Regions from separate parts of the Chryseobacterium sp. JV558 genome, predicted to be linked through region 2. Evidence: riboswitches for the same ligand, from Rfam matches in the RefSeq annotation. Region 2 holds a riboswitch; each other region holds the start of a gene.
The links. A riboswitch is a leader RNA that binds a small molecule or an ion and turns the genes downstream of it on or off. The one in region 2 is predicted to bind cobalamin.

Region 1 (6,091 bases), on a different contig from region 2:
AGGATATTCTACCACTATTTCGTCTAAAACAGTTCCGTCATTAAGTTCTACTGTCACCGTATTTGCAATGGAGCGTTTTTCTGGATCGTGATAATCTGTAGTAAACTGAACATCTTCCACACATTCAATTTTATCACGAAGTACATCAATTCTTGGGTCGGAAGCAATGTTATCTTCATAATCAGCAGCTGTCAATCTTCCGTGAATCAATGGTACAGCCACCATATATTGGATGCAGTGGTCGCGGTCAGCAGGATTATTTAACGGTCCTTTTTTATCGATAATTCTAATAGCTGCTTCGTGAGTACGAATGGTAATTTTTTTGATATCATCTGTTGTTTTCCCAAGGCCTCTTAAAGTTGCATGTAATGTCATTGCAGCTTCTACTGCAGTCTGCGAGTGAAATTCTGCAGGGAAGGAAATTTTAAAGAGTACGTTTTCCATTACGTAAGAACTGTATTCTCTCTGGAATTTGAATTCATTCCCTTTGAAAGAAACATCATAGAATCCCCATGTTTTTGCCGTCAATACAGATGGATAGCCCATTTCTCCCGTTTTTGCAATCAGGGCAAGACGTACCGCTCTTGATGTAGCATCTCCTGCAGCCCATGATTTACGGGAACCTGTATTGGGAGCGTGGCGGTATGTTCTTAAAGACTGTCCGTCCACAAAAGCCAGTGATACGGCATTGATGATTTCATCACGGTTTAACCCGATCAGCTTTCCTACCACTGCTGTAGAAGCCAGCTTTACCAATAAAACATGGTCCAGTCCTACTTTGTTGAAAGAGTTTTCCAATGCCATTACGCCCTGAATTTCGTGAGCCATAATCATGGCTTCCAATACCTGCTTCATTTTTAAAGGAGCTTTTCCTTCTGCGATATTGGTTCTGGATAACCAGTCTGCAGTCGCTAAAATCCCTCCAAGGTTATCAGATGGATGTCCCCATTCTGCTGCCAGCCATGTATCATTGAAATCCAGCCAGCGGATGATCGCTCCGATATTGAACGCTGCCTGAATAGGATCCAGCTGGAATTGGGTACCCGGAACTTTTGCTCCGTTAGGAACTACTGTCCCTTTTACCACAGGTCCTAAAAGTTTTGTACATGCGGGGTAAGTCAATGCTTCCAGACCACAGCCGATCGTATCCAGAAGACAATAATGAGCGGTCTTCCATGCTAAGTCATTTTTAATTTCGTAGTTTAAGACATAGTCTGCAATGTCTGTTAATACCTGATCGGGTTGTGGTCTTTCGTTTGAGATGTGTGAACTCATTTTTTATTGTTGAAAAATTTTAATTAATTAAAAGTTAAGAGCGGAAAATTGAAAATGAACTATTGATATTTCCATTATTTCCTGTCGTTGATGGACACAAATTCTTTGTTTTCGGGTCCTGTATAGTTGGCACTTGGGCGGATAATCTTCCCATCCTGTCTCTGTTCTATAATGTGGGCACTCCAGCCTGTAACTCTTGAAATGACAAATAACGGAGTAAACATCAGGGTAGGAACTCCCATCAAGTGATAAGAAACAGCGGAGAACCAATCCAGATTCGGGAACATTTTCTTTTCTTCCCACATTACAGTTTCAAGCTTTTCAGCAATAGTATACAGCAGCATATCTCCTGCTTCCTCGGAAAGTTCTTTAGCTACCTTTTTGATCACGACATTTCTTGGGTCTGAAATGGTATACACCGGGTGTCCAAATCCGATAATCACTTCTTTGTTCGCAATACGCTGGCGAATGTCACTTTCTGCTTCATCCGGAGAATGATAACGGCTTTGGATTTCAAAAGCTACTTCATTAGCTCCACCATGTTTAGGTCCTCTCAAAGCACCAATGGCTCCGGTAATGGCAGAATAAATATCAGATCCTGTACCGGCAATCACACGGCTGGTGAATGTTGACGCATTAAATTCATGTTCTGCGTACAGGTTCAACGAGATTTCCATTGCTTTCACCCAGGAATCTGAAGGTTTCTTTCCGTGTAACAGGTGAAGAAAATGCCCTCCTATTGTATCATCATCGGTTTCTACGTCAATTTCTTTTCCATTATGGGTATAGTGGTACCAATATAACAGGCCCGAGCTGAAAGATGCCAGTAATTTGTCTGCAATATCTCTTGCTCCCGCCATATTATGATCGTCTTTTTCCGGCTGAATACTTCCGACAGCGGAAACCATAGAACGCATAACATCCATTGGGTGAGCTGCTGCAGGAATACTCTTAAGGATATTTCTCACAGAATGAGGCAGTCCTCTCAGAGATTTTAATTTGGCTTTATAGTTTTTCAACTGTGCTCCGGTAGGTAGCTGGCCATAGATCAAAAGGTAGGCTACTTCTTCAAATTGCGTTTTTTCTGCCAGATCCAGAATATCATATCCTCTGTAATGGAGATCGTTTCCACTTTTTCCGACACTGCAAAGCGCAGTATTACCTGCTGCTACCCCTGAAAGCGCAACGCTTTTTTTAGGTTTAAATGTGGGTTCACTATTCGTTGACATTATCAATTATTTTGTTTAAAAAGGTTGTCTAATTTTTGTTCATAGTCGTAGTATCCAATGCTTTGATAGAGTTCTTCTCTGGTTTGCATGGTATCTAATACATTGGCCTGTGTTCCGTCTTTACGAAGGTGTTCGTATACATTTTGAGCCGCTTTATTGGCGGCACGGAAAGCCGAAAGCGGATAAAGAACCAGTCCTACGCCTGCATTTTTTAATTCTTCCACTGTGTACATTCTGATCATCCCAAATTCTGTAATATTAGCCAGTACGGGAACTCCTGTAGCTTCAACAAACTTTTGGTAAAAGCTTAAATCAGGAACGGCTTCTGCAAAGATGAAATCTGCTCCGGCTTCTTTGTAAGCAACCGCTCTTTCCAATGTTTTTTCCAATCCTTCATTAGCAAATGCATCGGTACGGGCACCTATTACAAAATTCTCATCGGTACGGGCATCTGCAGCAGCTTTCAGCCTGTCAACCATTTCTTCTTTGGTTACCACTTCCTTTCCCGGGCGGTGTCCACAACGTTTTGCACCTACCTGATCTTCAATATGCAAAGCAGCAGCTCCGGCTTTAATCAGTGACTTTACGGTTCTTGCCACATTAAATGCTGAAGGTCCAAATCCGGTATCAACATCTACCATCAATGGTACATCGCAAACATTCGTGATACGCTGAACATCAATCAATACATCTTCCAGCGTAGTAATTCCTAAATCCGGAATACCCAGAGAGCCTGCAGCAACACCGCCTCCTGAAAGATAAATTGCATTGAACCCAGCCTGCTGTGCTAGCAATGCATGATTGGCATTAATAGTACCAACAATCTGAAGGGGACTTTCTTTTCGCATGGCCTCCCGAAATTTCATACCAGGAGACTTCAAACTTTCACTTGTAGTCATTATAATATTTATTGTTTAGTTGAATTTTGTTTACAGAAGACCATGAATAGGCGCAATAATAGCCACCATTCCATGATGTGGTAAAAAGGAAATCAAAAGGAAACAGGACTGTTCTATTCGTCTTTTGTAACTTGGAATTATGCACCATTACCTCCCTGCAAACCTGTTTATTTCCAAGTCTGCTGCTCCTGCATGAATAACCGAAATCGAATGGGTACATTTTTTAACTTTTTATATTGATTAAATCCTCATAAAAAGTTCCTGATACACTTCACAATGCCTGTGGAAAAGAAAAATATGGAAAAGGAAAATACGATGAATACACGATAATGAAAGAGCATACTGCCCCGCTACTTATCTGCATCACAAAATAACACGAGCTGACAAAATATATTGATCCCACTGTTATCCATATCGTATCATACCTGACTATAAGCTTCATACCGCGAAAGCATCGTCAATTCGAAATAGGCAGGTCTCCTGACTTGTAACAGTTTTTATCGTCCTTCCCATATAACGAGGCATACAGTGGACCTTTTTTGATAAAAACCTTGATGTTACTTACAGTTGCGCGACAGTTCGTGATTTGCACACGATTCCCTTTTAAGACACAGCTAAGTGTAACCAGTTTCGGTTGATAAAGAAGATGTTAAGAACTCCTTGGTGGTAAATATAGGTATTTTATAAAAACATGAAAGATATTTTATGCAAACAATAATTATTTAACCATAACCTGTTGATTTTGTTATTATTAAAAATTCATTTTTTATTCAACAGACATTGTAATTTAGATGATTCTGTTTGTTTTTTGTTACTAAATTCTTAAGATATGCCGTGAAAAAATTAAACAAGTTCAAAGAAACGGCCTACTTGTTATTGTTTTTCAACCTGAAACTGAAGTGCTTTTTTTAACTGTTTTTTTAAGAATTGTGAATGCTTATCTTTTGATATTAAATGATCTTTTTTATATCATTTTTAGTGAAAAATTTTAATCCCTATTCTTCAATCCATTTTCTGAAAGAAGCTGTGTTGCTTTGGCTTGCCATCAGATGGATTTTCTGTCCTTTTATTTGGATAGACAGCGTATTTTTATTGTAACGTTCTATTCTTTCAACATGTATTTTCTGAACAATTTCACTGCGGTTAATTCTGAAAAAATCTGAAGGATTGAGCTGATTTTCAATTTCTTTTAGTGTAGATTCATTCAGCAAATGTTTCTTTCCTGTGGTATCGAAAGCAAAGACAATTCCCTCTTCTGCTTCAAAAAAAGTGATATCTTCAGTATTGACAAAGTAAATTCCATGGTGTGAGGAGACTGTAAATCTTTTTTTATATTTTTTCTCTGTATGACCGTTATTAAGCATTTGCTGAAGCTTTATCAAAACCTCATTCTGTTCTGAAGCAGAGTTTCTCAATAAAAGAAATTTGTCCCAGGCTTTTTGGAAACGCTCTTGTGAAAAAGGTTTTAAAAGATATTCTATGCCGTTACTTTCAAAAGCATTCATCCAGAACTGATCGTAAGCTGTTGTGAAGATTATCGGACTTGAAACACTCACCTGATCGTAGATTTCAAAGGCATTTCCATCCAATAATTCTATATCAGAAAAGATCAGGTCTACTGTTGATTTTCTTAAAAAGGCAACAGCTTCTTCTATGGTATCAATCTCTGCAGCAATCTCAACCGGTTCTTTTAATTCGCTGATAAAACGTTTTAACTTGTTTCTGGCAGGGATTTCGTCCTCGATAATTATAACTTTTATCATATTTTATACTGGAATTATAGGAAGTTTTACAGCAAATCCGATTTCTGATTTTGATATTTCTACCTGTTGGTCGCTTAATAACGCATATTGTTCTTTAAGATTGTTCAACGCTCTTCCGGAAGTTTTTTTACTGTTACGCTTAGGTATCACATTATTGGAAACGGTTATTGTCTGATCCAGATTTATGGTGACCGAAACAGGATGGTCAGGAGTTCCAAGATTATGCTGAACGGCATTTTCCAGCAGCAACTGTAATGACAAAGGGATGATATTTCCTGATGATTTTATATGATTTATTTTTAATGAATAGGCATTTCCGTATTTATATTGTATCAGATTAAAATATTTCTCTGCAAAAGAAAATTCTTCTTCCAGAGCTACTAATTTTTTATCGGAAACATCTAAAACATAGCGGTATATCTCTGCAAATTCATTGAGAAAGTCGGAAGCTTTTCGCTTATCCTCTTCTATGAGTTGGTCCAGAATATTGAGATTATTGAACAAAAAATGAGGATTAAGCTGGGCTTTCAACTGATTAATTTTACTTTCAGACAACGCATGATCATAAAGGGCAAGCTGTTTCTGATAGTCTGTATTCTTCTTGTAGTAACGGTATGCCAGATAAAAACTTCCATAAATAAAGCCTCCGATTAAATCCGAAAAAGTGGAGAGAATAACAACTTCCTGATTAAAATTTTTCTCAATCTTTCCAAAAGCAAAAGCAATCAAAAAGCCTATTATCTTCATCACCACAAGGTATGTCAACAGTGAAGAACTGAATATTTTAAGAATTTCCGCGATGCTGAATGTTACTGACTTCTGCCAGTTTTTAATGAAAAAATCAATCACAAAAAACAGGATACAGGCACTAATGAGCGTGACAACGGCGGCTTCCGGAGTAAAAATATACCAGTCTAAAGTTCTT
Region 2 (6,091 bases):
AAAATCAACAATGAAAATTTATAAATTTTTATCATTATTCTTTATTGCCTTTACTTTATTCTCTTTTGTATCCTGCGACAGCAGCAGGGATGACGATAATTCACAAGATACTACACCTGGAAAACTTCAGATCAAATTTCAAAACGGATTTAATAATGTAGGAGATGTTATTTTAAATCAGACAGTGCAGACTTCTTCTCAGGGACAGAAACATAATTTTTCGGCATTAAAATATGTCATCAGTAATATTACACTGATTGATGAGAACGGAAATGAATTTAAATACAACGAAAACAATCCTGATAAAGGAGCATTTATTGTGGATCAGGCAGATGCTGTAGCTGGAGTGGTCTATCTGAATCTGGATGGTATTCAGAAAAATAATTATAAAAAAATAAGATTCGGGTTGGGAATCAGCCAGAAAGCTTACTTGCTGGGACAAGACGGGCAAGCTGAATTCTGGACGAAAGCTAAGCAGAAAGGGATGTCGTGGTCATGGGCTGCAGGATATGTTTTTGTGAAACTGGAAGGGAAATATGGTGCAGATTCTCCTTCTAAAGAATTCATGAATCATACCGGAAATATGGGAAATGTTATAGCTAACGAACAGCCCGATTTATACCGTGAAATTACATTGAACCTTCCAACAACGGCAAGAGTGACAGGACAGATTCGTCCATCTATTCATATTCTGGCAGATCTTAACCAGTTCTTGAGTGGAGATAAAGCACTTACTCTTACAACAGCCAATGATATGCTGATGGGTTCAAACCAGCACCTGGTAGATGTTACCAACAATCTTAAGAAAATGTTTAAAGTAGACCACGTTCACAATGATTAATTTTTTTGTTAAAACGATACTGGTTCTGCTTGTATTTCTGTTGAGCTGTATTTCATGCTCTGATGAGGTGATACAGCCGTTGGAAAAAGATGAAGCATATAATCTGCAGTTTCCTTCTTATTTTCCCGAAATGACATTCGATAAATCCATTAATCCGGTGACAAAAAATGGAGTAGAACTGGGGCGGAAACTATTCTATGAAGGAAGACTTTCCAGAAATAATACCATCTCATGCGGGTTCTGCCATATTCAGGAAAATGCTTTTACCCACCACGGGCATACTGTAAGCCATGGCGTAGATGACAGAATCGGAATCAGAAATGCACCACCCATTCAGAATATGGCTTTTTTGAAAAGGTATATGTGGGACGGAGTGATTCATAATCTTAATGAACAGCCCATTAGTCCTATTACAGACGTTAATGAAATGGACAGCTCCATACCGGAAGCGATTTCGAAAATAAAAGATGACCAGAAGTATAAAAGACTTTTCCGAGAAGCTTATGGAGACGAAACCATTACCGGAGAACGAATTCTGAAAGCTTTATCTCAGTTTATGGCTTCACTGATTTCTGCAGATTCAAAATATGACAGATTCAAACAGGGAAAGGAACAATTGACTTCAACCGAATCTCAGGGAATGGCATTATTCGGGCAAAAATGTGCCTCTTGTCATAGCGGAGAACTGTTTACTGATGAAAGTTTCCGGAATACAGGAATGTATTATAATACGGAATTCAAGGATGCAGGGCGTTACAGAGTGACCCTAAATCAGGTAGATTGGATGAAATTCCGGGTTCCGAGTCTAAGAAATGTAGAATATACAGCTCCTTACATGCATGATGGAAGGTTTTACACCCTAGATGCGGTACTCAACTTCTATTCAGATCAGGTAGAAGATAATACCAATCTTGACCCACAGCTGAAACAGAACGGTCATATAGGAATTGCCATGAACAGTCAGGAAAAACAATCAATTATAGCATTCCTGAAAACCCTGTCTGATAAAAGTTTTATATCCAATCCAAAATTTGCAGAATAATTTATAGAAAACATGAAGAAGATTATATTCATACTAAGTTTAATCCTGTTTAATCAGTATCAGGCGAAGACCATTAGAGACAGCGTTTATATTTCTCCGGAAACCTTTAGCAGGTTTGATTTTGATGATGATTGTGACGCTTGCGGTTGTGCTGCAGGAAACGGATCATCCGGCTTCGAGTCTTTATTGAATCCACAGTTTATAGGGATCAAATACTTTGCACAGCATTACAAAGCAAAGGAGAACCTATTTGTAAAAGACCTTACACAGGATCAGTATTTCAATACCCTGCAGATTTGGGGGAAAATTCCCTTAACTAATAAGCTGAGTGTATATGCAAGTCTGCCCTTCCATTTCCATGAAAAGAAAACCATGCAGGGAGATATTAAAATCAATGGAATTGGCGATCTGAACCTGATGGGAATTTACCAGCTGATGAGTTCTAAAGATAATTCCCATCACCTGAGTGGAGGTTTGGGCGTAAAAATTCCTTTGGGAAAATTTGACGAAAAAGGAATCTCCGGTGTCAATCCGAGTTTTCAGCTCGGAACCGGAAGCTGGGATTATCAGGCTGCTTTGAATTATAAATTTCAGAAAAATAAAGTAGCCGTATTGGTCAATACAGATTATACCATAAAAACGGAAAATAAGAAAAACTACCGTTTCGGAAATCAGTGGAACTATGCTGCAACAGGTTTTTATCAGGTTGCAGGAAATGAAAAATCTATCTTTTCTGTAAAAACAGGAGTTCAGGGAGAAGTCTATGCTCAGAATAAACAGTTCGATGAAGCTTTACCCAATACTGCAGGAAGTGCGTTGTATGGGAAATTAGGATTTGAAGCTTCTTATAAAAAACTGAGTTTGGGAAGTGAACTCATGCTTCCTATGTACACCCGCTTGGCAGGAGGAGACATTGAAGCAAAATCCAGGTTCAGTATTTTCCTGAATATCGGAATTTAAAATAAACTCTCTTTTTAATACTGTTAAAGCTCCTTCGGGGGCTTTAATTGTTTCTGAATCATGATTTTAATTGGGGGTTAGGAATAATTTTTTATCTTTGCCGAAATTTGGTGAGCCCTAAAAAGCTCTTAAAAGGGAATCCGGTGAAAATCCGGAACAGACCCGCTGCTGTAAGCTCCACACCAAAGTTTTTGAAAAATATATCCACTGTTTTTTAATGGGAAGGATTTCAAAAATGGAGTAAGTCAGAAGACCTGCCAGACCATAATCGTTTGACGCTTTCGTGGAATAAAGCTTAGGACATCAATGATTCTGTGCAGTGACAGCTGTGCTTTGTCGTTGTTTTCTTACATCCATTAGCGTCATCATTATCCTAAATGAGCTAATGGCGGCAAAACTGACTACTTCTACAATTCATAAAGCTGTTTTCACAATACTGGTGATCGCATCTCAGCTTTTATATTCCCAAAAAAAGAAAAATGATACGCTGAAGGAAGAATCCATCAAGGTGATCAGTCTCTACAAAAAGAACTTTAAGGAAATCGTTCCGGCACAAACATTACAGGGAGAAGAGCTGGAAAGACTGAACAGTCATTCCGTTGCGGATGCTCTTCGGTATTTTTCCGGAGTTCAGATCAAAGACTACGGTGGTATGGGTGGTCTGAAAACCATTAACGTCCGAAGTCTTGGAAGCCAGCATGTAGGTGTTTTCTATGACGGAATTCAACTGGGAAATGCACAGAATGGGCTTGTTGACCTCGGAAGATATTCATTGGACGATCTTGAAGAAATATCATTGTATAATGGTCAGAAAAGTGAGATTTTCCAGCCTGCAAAAGATTTCGGCTCTTCGGGATCTATCTACTTACAGCCTAAAATACCAGTATTTAAAGGAACAAGGAAAACCAACCTTGTGATAAGAGCCAAAAGTGCCTCCATTGATCTTTTTAATCCATCATTCCGATTAGAGCAGAAAGTATCAGACAGGGTTTCTGCCAGTTTCAGTGCCGAATTTATGCAAAGTGATGGAATCTACAGGTTTCGATATGCTAAAAAATATCCTGATGGGCAGCAGGCTTATGATACCATTGCAAAAAGACAGGATTCGGATATTAAAGCAAAACGCTTTGAAACTTCCTTAAACGGAACTTTAAATAACGGAAGCTGGAACATCAGAGGTTATGGTTATATTTCAGACCGTGGAATGCCGGCTCCTATTGTGAATGGCCGTTTTGGTGGAAGAGGAGCGAGACTTTCCGATGAGAATTATTTTATACAGGCCAACCTGAGAAAAAAGTTGTTCCCAAAATTTGAAACACAGCTGAAAGCAAAATTTGCCTACGATTATACCCATTTTATGGATACAGTCCGTTCTCAGTCTATTATGTATACAGATAATGTGTACATCCAAAGAGAGGTTTATCTTTCCTCATCCAATGTCTATTCTATCACTCCCAATTGGGATGTCAGCCTGAGCGGAGATTTTCAGTACAATAATCTGGATGCCAACCTGGATAACTTTTCTTATCCTACACGCTATACAACATTAGTCGCTTTAGCTACAACTTACCAGTGGAACAGGTTGAAAATTCTGGGAAGCCTTTTAGGAACATTTACCTTTGAAGAAGTAAGAAAAAACAAAAGGCCCGGAGACAGCAGAGAATGGACACCTGCAGTATTTATGAGCTATCAGCCTGAAATCATTCCTGAGCTTACCCTCAGAGCTTTCTATAAAAGAATTTTCCGACTGCCTACTTTCAATGACCTTTATTATACCAATATAGGAAATACTTACCTGAAACCGGAATTTACCAATCAGTATGATGTTGGATTTACTTACCAGAAGAATTATAATGACCATTTCTTTAAATCCTTTTATGCTAAAGTAGACGGCTACTACAACAAAGTACAGGACAAAATTGTCGCAGCTCCTAACGGAAGTATGTTCCGTTGGCTGATGATGAACCTTGGATTGGTAGAAATCATTGGTACTGATGTAAACGTTCAGGCAGAAATGCAGTTAGGAAAAGTAAAACTGAGGCCATTATTTTCTTACACCTACCAAAGTGCAAGAGATATGACAGATCCGGAAGATACATTCTACAAAAATCAGATTCCTTATACGCCATGGCACAGTGGTTCATTTACCCTGATGGCAGATTACAAAGACTGGAGTTTCAATTACAGTGCGATGTATGTAGGAAAACGCTATGATGTGAACCAGGATAATATCCAATACAATTATGTACAGCCTTGGTACACTCATGATCTGTCTGTTCAGAAAAAAATCAACTGGGCGAATCATCAATTTAAAGTAAGCCTTGAGATGAATAATATCTTCAACCAATATTATGATGTGGTCATCAACTATCCAATGCCGGGAAGAAACTTTAAACTTATTCTAAACTTCACCTTATGAGAAAACTAAACTTTTATTTTCTGTTTCTTGTATTAGCTTTTCTTACTTCATGCCGTACAGATGATGTCATTGTCCGTCAGGAAGTGGTGGAAGGACTTCCCTCAGAAAATACAGCCATAAAAGGCTTTTATATGCTGAACGAAGGGAATATGGGAAGCAACAAATGTACACTGGATTTTTTTGATTATACCAAAGGAACCTACTACCGGAACATCTATGCGGAAATTAACCCCAACGTGGTAAAAGAACTGGGAGATGTAGGAAATGATATCAAAGTCTACGGAAGCAAACTGTATATCGTGGTCAATGTTTCCAACAAAATTGAAGTTCTGGATGCGAAAACAGCCAAACGAATTACTTCTATTCCGCTGCAAAACTGCAGATATCTAGCCTTCAAAGATGGGAAAGCGTATGCCAGCAGCTATGCAGGTCCGGTAGATATTAACCCTAAAGCACCCAAGGGAAAAGTAGTGGAAATTGATACCACCTCCCTTTCTATCAATCGTGAAGTAACGGTAGGATATCAGCCGGAAGAAATGGAGATTGTTGGAAACCAGCTTTTTGTTGCCAATTCCGGAGGATACCGGGCGCCCAACTATGACAAGACCGTTTCCGTAATAGATTTGAACAGCTTTACAGAGATCAAAAAACTGGATGTAGCTATCAATCTTCATCACATTAAAAAAGACAACTACGGTGATCTGTATGTAAGTTCAAGAGGGAATTATTATGAAGTTGCTTCCAGTTTATATTTATTAGATGCAGCAACAGGTGCTGTCAAAAAAGACTTTCATCTCGCAGTGAGTGAAATGACAATTGTGAACGATAA
Region 3 (6,091 bases), on a different contig from region 2:
TTGCTGAATAAATTACCATTTCGCTTTCTGCTGTAAATTGCTTAACATCTGATGCAAAGATTCTTCCATCAATAACGTTAAATCCATAAAGTGTAAAATAAGGACCACCATCTGCAGCTGTTAGCAATGGAGCTGTAGGAACTGTAGGGGTCGCTAAACTTGTTGTATATACTTTATCTGCAGAGCTGAAGTAGATTTTATCGTTATCAATCTGAAGGTTTGTAGCGTTTGGAATTCCTGTCAGTGTTACTACTGGAGTCATTGCTCCAGTGCTTGAAATCTTATAGACATAAGAATCTGCAGCTGTTGAAGAAATTGTGTAAACATTAGATTTGTATGAAATAGTACTGTTAATTTTACCATTTGGAACTGTCATTTCAGTCTTACTGTCATTGGAAGTATTGATATAAGTAATCATATTTCCGAATCCTGATGTTGCATTCTGTACAAAAACATTTCCACCTGCTTCTACTGTTTTATCAGCCCCGCCTGTCATAGTGATTTTGCTTACAAATGAATAGTCAGAAGCTTTATATTTCGTTACGTTTGTTGCATTTGTAGAGAAATTCAGGTTGGCAACATAGATAAAGTTATTTGCAAAAGTAATCCCTCTTGGGTTATCAATCTGATCTGTAATTACTGCTAATTTTTTGAATGTATAACGGTCTACTACAACAATTTTGTTCGAGTTATTGATTACAAGATAAGCCTTATTTCCGTTAAGACCAATCGTCTGAAGAACGTCACCCAGAATTTCTTTATTGTTATTATAACCATATACGTCATCCTGTTTCATACTCAAATCTCTTGTCAGGAAGGTTACTTTAGCTCCCTGGCTGTTGAAGTTACCTTCATTAGAGATAAAATATCCGTTCTGGTAAGTGATCGGAGAAATTTCAAACTCAGCGGAATCGCTTGTACATGAAGACATGTTAAATAATAACACTACTGCAAATAGTACAGTTAAAAGTTTAGTTATTTTCATAATTTATTCAATTTTAATTTTTAAAAATTTATTGCTGCGTATACACTATAGTTTCTTTTCGGTAAAGGATAAAAAGAAACCGTTTTATAATAGGTATTTGTTAGATTATTTACTTTAAACCCTAAGGTATATTTTTTCGCTAAAGTTGCAGAAACTCCCATATTCAAAAGAAAATAAGGATCAATGGCTTCTGATCTATTTTCATCACTTGTGGTATAGGTAACACCATTCAGTAATCCCTGTGCAAAAAACTTAAAGAAACCATATTCATAATCTATATTGGCAGATCCCCTGTGCATAGGAACATAAGGTCTCTGTAGCTGCGTTTCTTTATCTATAGATCTTGCATAATAATATCCTGCATTCGCTCTGAATTTATGATTACCCAATTGTTTACTAAAAGACAGCTGAGATTCTAATCCGTAAGATTCAACTTTATTGACATTGAATGCCTGCCAGTATCCTTTAGCCGTTGGAAGCCATGCGATAAGATCTGTGATGTTCATATAATACGGAGATAAAGCAAGTCTGAAATCTCCCACTTTGAACTCATTGGTCATATCTACCTGAGTAGAGGTTTCCGGTCTCAGGTCTTTATTTCCTCCCGGCTCATAATAAATATCATTAAATGACGGATATCTGAAGTTTTTTGACACGTTAACGCTTACATCATACCATTTTGCAGCACTCCATTTTCCGGAGAATGAATACATAATTGGTGACTTCACATCTTCCACAAAATCTTTCTTGAATCCACCTTCAAAACGCAGGTCTTTTGTTGCAAAATATCTCAACAATCCGGAAACAGAACCAACATTTCTGCTGACACTGGATATTCCACTCGCATATCCTTCCCCTTTATTGATCTGAAATTCTCCGATAATATTAAAATTCCACTTAGAATTCAGGAAGTAATTGAAATCATTTTTAAAGATGTAATTTTTCCCTGTTCCGCCACTGGATTTAGGCAGGTTTAAAGAACCAAAATACTGAAAATTCTCTTCTGTATAGGCTGCTCTAAGGGAGTTGCTAAACTTCGCTTTGTTCCAGTCCCAGGAAAGAAGGCTTCTTACACTTTGAGTCTTATATTTTGTCTTTGTTCCCGTTTCTTCATATACAGGATAATGTTGTGAAGAATCGAAAAACTGGCTCTGCCACGAAATTTTATGATCGTTATTTATCTTATAAGATGCACCTGCATTGAATGTCGTATTGTAGTAATTCCCGTTTCTGTTGATATAGTTCAGATCACTTACCTCATAATTATTTTCGCTTACAGAATAATTTCCGGAAGCTTTAAAACTGAACTTATCATTGCTGTAAGAACCTTTTACAAAATTATTATAGGTATTGAAAGAAGCGACTTCAGAAAATACAGAACCATGAAAGCCTTTATTAAAATCAAGAGTGTTATTCAGGTGAATACTTCCCCCGATAGCACCACTTCCGTAGACTACGCTTCCTCCGCCGGCTTTTATACCGATTTGGTCATATCCGAACAAAGCAATATTATTGATATCTCCCTGTCCCAAAAAACTGGAGTTGATATTTATCCCATTCCATACAAAGGCAGTCTGCTGCGCAGTAGTACCCCGGAAAGATGGCGAAGAAACAGCCCCACGGCCATTTTCTTTGATAAATACCTGTGACTGAAATCTCAGAAGTTCTGAAAGATTACTGGAGTTTTTCTCGGCCTCTTCTGCCGAAATTATTTTTACGGGATGAAAAAGTTTCACCCTATTCATCTGGTTATCGAAAACATAAATAGTGTCGATGGTTTTCTCTTGTCCAAAAAGAAAACAGCCATAAGATGAAAAAAGCAGTACTAAAGATCTTTTTATATCCATACTTTTTTACTTTTCCTCCGAAAGCAATATGTTTTTTTATTATAATTCCGGCAGGTCTCCTGACTTTCGCATTCTGCTCCTTCCCGTTTTAGACAGTGGTTGTTTGCAGAAACTTTTATTGCGATTTACAGTTGCGGGGACAGTCCGGGAGTTACACCCGATTCCCTTTTCATTCCAAAATACTGGAAACCAAAATTTTTGCAAAGATAGGTTTTTATATGTATTTGCCAAAAAGTGAGAATAGTGTGTAGCGGGTTGAAAATTTGAAGCAATAACTCACAAAAAAAAGCTGCTTTCGGTTGAAAGCAGCCATGTATCATAGAATAATCGTATGCAATTATTTACCAATAACTTCTGTAATTGGATTTCCTACATTTCCACTTGGGAACTGAATTTTCAGTAGAGAAGATACGGTAGGTGCAATATCGGTCATGTGATAAGCCTTGTTGCTTTCTCCCTGTTTAACTCCCCAACCCATAAAGATCAATGGAATATGCGAGTCATAAGAATTCCAAACGCTATGAGTAGTTCCTGTTTTAGAATATGGAGGAAGCATAGAATCATGAGAAATTAATTGGATATCTCCACTTCTCTGTCTGTTGATTCCGTTGATAATTCTTTGTTTGATAGGCTCCGGAATACTTGCTTCCTGAACTCTGTCTACAGAAACAGCATATAAAACTGTAGGATCTTTCTCCAGTTCTTTTACTGCGAAGTTTCTTACATCATCCAATTCAAGCTTACTGTCAGCCAATACTTTTCTGTCAAAATAAATCTGATAGTTATCAATCGCATTGATCAGTTTATCAGCTCCGAATTTATCCTTTAGTTTTTGGTTCAGATTCTTTTCTGCATCTTCACCGAAGAAACCTGTCGGGATTTTATGCTCTTTAAGGAATCCTACAGAATGCGCTCCACCATGGTCAGCAGAAAGAAAAACTGTATATTCTCCTTTTCCTACTTTAGCATCCAAATAATTGAAGAATTCTGCTAAATCCTGATCTAATCTGATATACACATCTTCTACCTCAATAGAATTGGGTCCGAATTTATGACCTGCATAATCAGTAGATGCAAGGTTGATGGCCAAGAAGTCTGTAATATTATCTCCGCCCAGTTTTTCACCTTCTACAGAAGCTTCTGCCAACTTCAATGTCAGCGTATTCCCGAAAGGTGTATAACGGATATTATCTTTTTTAGTCTGATAATCCTTTGCTAAATTACTGTAAGGGAAAGTAGGCGTTTTTGCACTTCCCAGCAGTCCTTCCCAAGAAGAATTGTCCGGTGCACTTTCCGTATATTGATTGATTGGAAGTAAAGTATTCCAGCCGTTGGCTACTAATTTTTCAGGAAGATTCTGAGAGTTGAATGATTTTACCCATTGAGGAAGATCATTCATATACCATGTACTGGTAATGAAATTTCCTGTACTGTCATCAAACCAGAACGCTCCGTTTGGATTGTGTCCTGCAGGAAGAATAGAAGCACGGTCTTTCAAAGAAACTCCCACTACTTTCCCCTGAAAGTTGGTTGCTAATCTCAATTCGTCAGTTACCGTAGTAGACCAAAGATTTTTTGGAGAGTGGCTTCCTGTTTTTACATTGGTTGTTCCTACTGGCTGAACGCTCTCATCAGCTGTACAGTACACTCCTTTTCCTGTTTCCTTATCCGTCCAGTCATTTCCAGCAATTCCGTGAATAGCCGGTACTGAACCTGTATAGATACATGTATGTCCCAACGCGGTAATGGTAGGAACGTATGGAATGTGTACATTATTCAAAGAATATCCTGTATTCAAAAGTCTTTTGAAACCGTCATTCCCATATTTACCATAAAAACGGTATAAATAATCCCAACGCATCTGATCTACAACCAAACCTACGACTAGTTTTGGTCTTTCCAGTTGGGTATTTTTATTCTTCTGTGCATTGATTGTAACTACGGACAAAAAAGTAGCTGCCGCAATTGAAATGTTCCTAAGCATCCAAGTAAATTTTTATTGACAACAAATTTAAGGGTTTTGAAAGTTTTGGAGTGTGAAATTTTATTTAAATTTGATTATTGCACAATTTATCAATCAATCTGCTATGATTCTAGGCGTATACTGGTATTTCAAATTTCCGGATCACTTATATAACTTTCAATTTTTCAAATTTTTCCCGGGATATGGTGGACATGCCGATAATCCTGCAGAACTGGCGGCAAAAGTTCAGGTGGAAAATGCAGACGATTTTATCGGAAAGCTGGAAGAACTGAAAGGACGTTTCAAAGAAACCTATTTACATTTGAATATCGATGGAAATAATTTGATCATCAATATCGGAGATTATCAGCTCTTTGATTTTCATTTTCAGCTGGCAGAAGAAATAGAAGAACTATTGATTCGTGAAAATGCAGAGTTGATAGATTCCAATATTCCTTTTAGCATTCAATCCAGCAAGAGCTATGCTCCGGAAAGAGAAGAATTCAAAAATATAGAACACAGATTCATTCAGATGGTTGGTTCTGACTTCAGGAAGAGCAATGCAGAAAATTACGCTGCCAGAATTGATTGTAATCTGCCTCTGCAATACAAACAAAGCCTTATTGATGATTTATCACAGATATGCAAAGAAGAAAACCTCAATGTATTTTATTATAATGATTTTGATTTTAAAGATCATTGCAACCTGATGCTCTTTTTCAGCAATGGCAGACAGAACAAAGAGGCTGTTCAAAAAGTTGATATCAATTCATTTGGGAGTAAAGTGCGCCAGCTTACCCAGAAATACCCTCTTTATTTCGGTCACTTCGGAAGTCTCAAAGAATATCCTTTACAGGGTCCTCACGCAGAACTCATAGTGGATGAAGAATATATTTTAAATAAAAAATAAAACCATTTAATTCAATCATATGATCAAATTCAAATATGTCATTTTGTATGTAGAAGATGTAGAGCAATCTATGAATTTTTATAAAAACACCTTTGATACCGAAATAAAATTTATCACCCCTGAAAAAGATTATGGAGAACTGCTGACCGGAGAAACTACTTTGTCATTTGCTGCTGTAAGCCTCGCAGATTCCAATATTAAAAAAGGATTTTTAACTTCAAAAACGCAAGATAAACCTTTTGGAATGGAACTGGGATTTGTCACTGATGATGTAGAAGCCCTGGTGGAAAAAGCAATAAAAAATGGCGCTGTACTGTATGAAGATATTGCAGTAAAACCCTGGGGACAAAAAACATCTTACATCAAAGATCCCAACAATTATCTGG
Region 4 (6,091 bases), on a different contig from region 2:
GATACTGAAGTGTATGGGGCAGAATATATTTCATGCCGGAGAATCCGGGGCAGGACAGGTTGCCAAGATCTGTAATAATATGTTGCTGGCCATTCATATGATCGGAACTTCAGAAGCCATCAATCTTGGGGTGAAACATGGTCTTAATCCTCAGATTTTAAGTGAGATTATGCAGAAGAGTTCCGGAAAAAACTGGTCTTTAGACGTGTATAACCCCTATCCGGGAGTGATGGAAAATGCTCCGGCTTCCCGTAATTATTCCGGTGGTTTTGCCGTTGATCTGATGACAAAAGATCTTGGGCTGGCCGCAGAAGCAGGTTTGGAAACCAAAACATCTACACCTCTGGGCAATACCGCATTGAATTTATACAGAATGTGGAGCGAATCAGGAAACGGAAAAACAGACTTTTCAAGTATTATTCAATTTCTAAACAGAGACCTTTAAAAATGATTTTTGAAACATTACTATATCAACAGAATGGACACATTGGAACGTTAACAATCAATCGTCCGCAAGCTTTAAATTCATTGAATGAACAGGTTTTACAGGAACTGAAATCATTTGCTGACCAGATAAAATCAGATAATAATATCAGGGTATTAATTATTACTGGTTCCGGAGAAAAAGCTTTTGTTGCAGGGGCTGACATTAAAGCAATGCAGCAGATGACTCCCGCAGAAGCAGAGGCATTTTCAATTGCTGCACAGACCGCTTTTAACGCTATTGAAGAGCTTCCGTTTGCGGTGATAGCCGCTGTAAATGGTTTTGCGTTGGGGGGAGGTTGTGAACTTGCATTATCCTGTGATATTATTCTGGCCAGCGGAAAAGCAAAATTTGGACTTCCTGAAGTAACACTGGGATTATTGCCTTGTTTTGGCGGAACCCAGCGTTTGCCAAGAGCTATTGGATTATACAAAGCAAGGGAAATGGTTTTCTCTGGAGAATTTTATTCCGCGGAAGCCTGTAAAGATTTTGGTTTTGTCAACCATGTTTTCGCTCCCGAAGAATTACTGAACGAAGCTCAAAAACTGGCAGAAACAATTGCTGCAAGAGGTCCTGTAGCTGTGGCAAAAGCGAAACAGTCTTTAAATACAGGATTTGAACTGCATATCACAGACGGATTGAAACAGGAAGCCGCTTTATTCGGAGAATTGTTCACAACAGAAGATCACAATGAAGGCATCGGAGCATTCATAGAAAAAAGAAATCCGGACTTTAAAGGAAACTAATGGATTGGAAGATAGAGAATTGAAAATAGCATGGTTTAACTTAAGCATCATCTTCCATTTTCAATTCTCTGTTTTTCCATTACTTAAATGGTCAGGCCATGATTGTTTTTTACCTCAGCCATAACAAATGTACTGTGGGTACTCCCGATAGAATCTACAGATCCCAGTTTGTTAAATACAAAATCCTGATAATGTTTCATATCCCGTACCTGAACTTTCAGAAGAAAATCAAAATCTCCGGAAATATTATAGCATTCCGCAACTTCTTCAATTTCTAAAATTTCTTTTACAAAATCATACCCTACAGATCTGTCATGAATTTTCAGCTTGATCTGGCAGAAAACTGTAAACCCCCGGTTGAGCTTTTCAGCATCAAGAACAGCCGCATACCTTTTCACAAATCCTTCCTGTTCCAATCTTTTTACCCTTTCAAAAACCGGCGAAGTGGAGAGGTTCACTTCCTTTGCAAGCTCTTTAACGGTCAGTTTTGCATTTTTCTGGAGCAGCCTCAGCAGCTGTACATCCTTATCATCGAGTTGTTCCACAGAATATTATTCTTTTAGATTATAATAATAGTCAAATGTAAAGAATTATATGCTTTTATTTATGTTTTTAAAAGTTTATTTTGCTTAATTAATTGAGTTTGATTGTGTTTTTATTCTGTATTAGTAATTTTACACAAAATTAAAAACTTTTACTGATAACCATGTTATGGGTAAAAGTACAGTTCTTTAAAGATACTTCATCAAACAGGAAAGGCTTTACATAACGTAAATTAATAGGGAATCGTGTGAGAATCACGAGCTGTCGCGCAACTGTAAGTAACATACAAAGGTTTCTGTCCTTGCATATCCACTGCCAAAAGCGGGAAGGATGACGGAAACTGTTACAAGTCAGGAGACCTGCCTTTACTGAATTGACAATGCTTTCGCGGTCTGAAGCTTTTGGGTCATACAGATGATATATCGAATGAATACATTTTCTCTGTAAGGGAAATTGTGTTGTTGGTTATATCATGAGCCCTGAAATTTTATCCGTTAAAACATTCCGAAGCATTTTAAAAGGGCTTGACATTAAGTTTAATTAAAAAGTTTAAAAATGCAAACTCACATTCTGGGCTATCCGCGTATTGGTAGCAAAAGAGAACTCAAAAAAGCCTGCGAGCAATATTGGTCAGGTAAAATCCTTTTGGAAGAACTTCTGAATACAGGGAGAACGATCTGTACCCAAAACTGGAACATTCAGAAAGAAGCAGGAATAGACCTTATTCCATGTAATGACTTTTCATACTATGATCAGGTATTGGATATGAGCCTTGTGGTAGGAGCAATTCCTACACGTTATCATGAAGTAGTGCTTAAAAAGAACAACTCTGAGCTGGATCTTTACTTTGCTATGGCAAGAGGATACCAGAAAGAAGGATTGGATATCACTGCAATGGAAATGACGAAATGGTTTGATACCAATTATCACTATATCGTTCCCGAGTTTTATAAAAATCAGCATTTTAAACTGAATTCAGATAAAATTTTTAATGAATTTTCGGGAGCAAAACAGGCAGGAATCAATGCAAAACCGGTAATCATCGGGCTGGTTTCTTATCTGCTGTTAGGAAAAGAAAAAGAAGAAGGATTTGATAAACTGGATCTGGCTGGAAACCTTCTTTCCGTATATACTGAGATTTTAACCAAACTTCAGGAACAGGGTGCAGAGTGGATTCAGTTTGATGAACCTTTCTTAGCGTTGGATTTAACGGAGAAAGCAAAAGAAACATATCATTTTGTTTACGCCGAAATAAGAAAACGCTTCCCGAAACTGAAATTGATTGTGGCTACTTATTTTGAAGGATTAAATGATAACGGATCACTTGCGGCATCACTTCCCGTGAATGTATTGCATATAGATCTGGTAAGAAATCCTGAGCAATTGGATGATATTTTGAGTGCTGTTCCAGAAAGCTTAAGCCTTTCATTAGGAGTAGTTGACGGAAGAAATATCTGGAAAAATGATTTTGAAAAATCTTTGTCTTTCATCAGAAAAGCAGTTGAGAAATTGGGATCTGAAAGAGTTTTAATTGCTCCTTCCTCTTCATTACTTCATTCACCGTGTGATCTGGATTTTGAAACTTCCCTTAATCCGGAAATTAAAAACTGGCTGGCTTTTGCCAAGCAGAAAGTAGCAGAAGTGGTAACACTTAAAGAACTGGCATCCGGAACGGAAAATGAACAGATTCTTGCTTTATTTGAAGAAAATAAAAAAGGAATTGCAAACAGAAGAACATCTTCACTTATCCATAATGATGAGGTGAAGCAAAGAGCGAATGCTGTTACTGAAAAAGATGCACAAAGGATCAATACCTTCAAAATCCGTAAAGAAGAACAGCAGAAAGTACTGCAACTTCCTTTATTTCCAACAACAACCATCGGGTCATTCCCACAGACTACGGAGGTAAGAAGCTGGAGAGCAAAATTCAAAAAAGGAGAGCTTACGGCAGAGCAGTATGATACCTTATTGAAAGAAGAAACCCAGAGAACCATCAACTGGCAGGAAGAAATAGGAATAGATGTTTTGGTTCACGGGGAATTTGAGCGTAACGATATGGTGGAATATTTCGGGGAACAGCTGGAAGGTTTTGTATTTACGAAAAATGGCTGGGTACAAAGCTACGGAAGCCGTTGTGTAAAACCTCCTGTGATCTTTGGTGATGTTTCCCGCCCCACGCCGATGACGGTATATTGGTCTCAATACGCTCAATCCCAGACTGAAAAATGGGTAAAAGGAATGCTTACAGGTCCCGTTACAATTTTACAGTGGTCTTTTGTACGTGATGATCAGCCTCGTTCAGAAACATGTAAACAGATTGCTCTGGCCATCCGTGATGAGGTTGTGGATCTTGAAAAAGCTGGAATCAGAATCATTCAGATTGATGAGCCCGCGATAAGAGAAGGACTTCCATTACGAAAAACCGACTGGCAGAATTACCTGAAATGGGCTGTAGAAGCTTTCAGAATCTCTGCAAGCGGAATAGAAGATGCCACTCAGATTCATACCCACATGTGTTATTCGGAATTCAATGATATTATTGAAAACATTGCTGATATGGATGCTGATGTGATTACCATAGAATGTTCCCGTTCTCAGATGGAACTGCTGAATGCTTTTGCAGACTTCAGATATCCAAACGAAATTGGTCCCGGCGTATACGATATCCATTCCCCAAGAGTTCCGTCTAAAGAAGAAATGATTGAACTGTTGAGAAAAGCCCAGAACGTTATTCCTGCCAATCAACTTTGGGTAAATCCTGACTGCGGACTGAAAACAAGACATTGGGAAGAAACCGAAAAAGCTTTGATAGCAATGGTGGCAGCTGCTAAAGAAGCTTCCGTAGAATATGCACTTTAAAAAACTTTAAATAATTAGATTCAATTATTCAGATCGTGTTATGATTTTCATGGCACGATCTGTTATTTTGATTATACTCGCTTTCAGATATATTTTTTTAGATGAAGTCTAAGTTATTTTGCCTGTAATGAACTCGGTGGGTAGCCAAACTGCTTTTTAAAGGCAAAGGAGAAGTGGGATAAATTTTCAAAGCCCAGATCCAGATAAATATCAGAAACCGATCTCCCTTTCTGAGTAAGCAAAAAATGAGCTTCCTTTAATCGTCTTAGTTGCAACCATTGTCTTGGTGGTAGTCCAAATATCTTTTGAAAATCTCTTTTAAAAGCAGACAGGCTTCTCCCTGTCAAATAAGCAAATCGCTCTACATTGACATTGAAATGAAAGTTTTTGTTCATAAAAGTTTCAATATCTATTTTGTAAGGCTCAGAGAAATCAAATAAAATATCTTTAAGACCCGGATCATCGCTCAGCATCAGAAGTAAAGCTTCTTTCTGTTTGAGGCGCAGAAGTTCTGTAGAAGCAGGAAGCTCTTCATAAGCCAGTAAAGAATACATAAAAGAAGTTAATGCCTTTTGATCCGGTTTTATAAAAGCTGGAGTATTGTCTTTCTTTTCTGCCTGATAACCATATTCACGGCTGAAATCTCGTAAGATGGCTTCATCAAAATAGATGGTTACTGTTCTTATCTCCCCATTTTTAGGAGGATATTTTGCAAACTTCAGGAGACGGTTTTTTCTCGCAGAATAAAGTTCACCCTCTTTAAATATTGTCTTTGTGATCCCGTCATTCAGTTCCATTTCCCCGGAAAGAACCAGCCCCAGACTGTGGATTCTTGCAAACTGTTCTCCTTCCCTGAATTCTGAAAAATGACAGGAGTAATTGATCGGTAAAGGAATATTATTTTCGCTCATGGCTCAAACGGTTATTTCTTGATGGATTCTTTTTCAAACTTACAAAACTTTTTTAGTATCAATGATGAATTACTTATTGATTAAAACCTCAAAGCCTGCTATTCACAGACTTTGAGGTTTTTACTATCAGGCAAGAATGGTCTTGGGTTCCAGATAAGCTTCCAACCCGAATACACCATACTCACGGCCGATACCACTTTGCTTAAACCCACCGAAAGGAGCATAAGGATCATGTGAAAAGCCGTTGATACAGATTCTTCCGGCATCAATCTGTGCTGCAACTCGCTCTGCATGCTCTTTGTCAGAAGAACTGATGTAAGCTGCCAGTCCATAAGTGGTATCATTCGCAATAGCAACAGCTTCCTCTTCATTAGTATAAGGAATAATAGACAGCACAGGTCCGAAAATCTCCTCCTGCGCAATACGCATATCATTACGAACATTGGTGAAAATAGTTGCTTTGACAAAATTACCGTTTTCAAGACCTTCCGGTTTCCCTTCGCCGCCTGCAAGCAGGGTAGCACCTTCTTCCTGTCCCAGACGGATAT

Region 1: linked by a shared signal. The riboswitch ahead of prpB (methylisocitrate lyase) and the one ahead of GFU89_RS11630 (TonB-dependent receptor plug domain-containing protein) in region 2 are both predicted to bind cobalamin.
Region 3: linked by a shared signal. The riboswitch ahead of GFU89_RS09500 (TonB-dependent receptor plug domain-containing protein) and the one ahead of GFU89_RS11630 (TonB-dependent receptor plug domain-containing protein) in region 2 are both predicted to bind cobalamin.
Region 4: linked by a shared signal. The riboswitch ahead of metE (5-methyltetrahydropteroyltriglutamate--homocysteine S-methyltransferase) and the one ahead of GFU89_RS11630 (TonB-dependent receptor plug domain-containing protein) in region 2 are both predicted to bind cobalamin.

The regions. Positions count from the first base shown of each region.
Region 1 covers NZ_WJHU01000001.1:1,218,448-1,224,538, forward strand. Annotated here, with positions in the region: gene GFU89_RS05640 (bifunctional 2-methylcitrate dehydratase/aconitate hydratase) at 1-1,275, opposite strand, end outside; gene prpC (2-methylcitrate synthase) at 1,350-2,504, opposite strand; gene prpB (methylisocitrate lyase) at 2,507-3,403, opposite strand; cobalamin riboswitch at 3,856-4,047, opposite strand; gene GFU89_RS05655 (LytTR family DNA-binding domain-containing protein) at 4,399-5,166, opposite strand; gene GFU89_RS05660 (sensor histidine kinase) at 5,170-6,091, opposite strand, start outside.
Region 2 covers NZ_WJHU01000003.1:140,368-146,458, reverse strand. Annotated here, with positions in the region: gene GFU89_RS11645 (MbnP family protein) at 11-841, shown strand; gene GFU89_RS11640 (cytochrome-c peroxidase) at 834-1,883, shown strand; gene GFU89_RS11635 (transporter) at 1,896-2,843, shown strand; cobalamin riboswitch at 2,935-3,120, shown strand; gene GFU89_RS11630 (TonB-dependent receptor plug domain-containing protein) at 3,229-5,262, shown strand; gene GFU89_RS11625 (YncE family protein) at 5,259-6,091, shown strand, end outside.
Region 3 covers NZ_WJHU01000002.1:812,519-818,609, reverse strand. Annotated here, with positions in the region: gene GFU89_RS09505 (YncE family protein) at 1-985, opposite strand, end outside; gene GFU89_RS09500 (TonB-dependent receptor plug domain-containing protein) at 1,006-2,832, opposite strand; cobalamin riboswitch at 2,864-3,041, opposite strand; gene pafA (alkaline phosphatase PafA) at 3,170-4,816, opposite strand; gene GFU89_RS09490 (hypothetical protein) at 4,920-5,705, shown strand; gene GFU89_RS09485 (VOC family protein) at 5,725-6,091, shown strand, end outside.
Region 4 covers NZ_WJHU01000001.1:1,207,555-1,213,645, reverse strand. Annotated here, with positions in the region: gene mmsB (3-hydroxyisobutyrate dehydrogenase) at 1-445, shown strand, start outside; gene GFU89_RS05615 (enoyl-CoA hydratase/isomerase family protein) at 448-1,230, shown strand; gene GFU89_RS05610 (Lrp/AsnC family transcriptional regulator) at 1,314-1,775, opposite strand; cobalamin riboswitch at 1,970-2,155, shown strand; gene metE (5-methyltetrahydropteroyltriglutamate--homocysteine S-methyltransferase) at 2,329-4,632, shown strand; gene GFU89_RS05600 (AraC family transcriptional regulator) at 4,746-5,543, opposite strand; gene GFU89_RS05595 (aldehyde dehydrogenase family protein) at 5,670-6,091, opposite strand, start outside.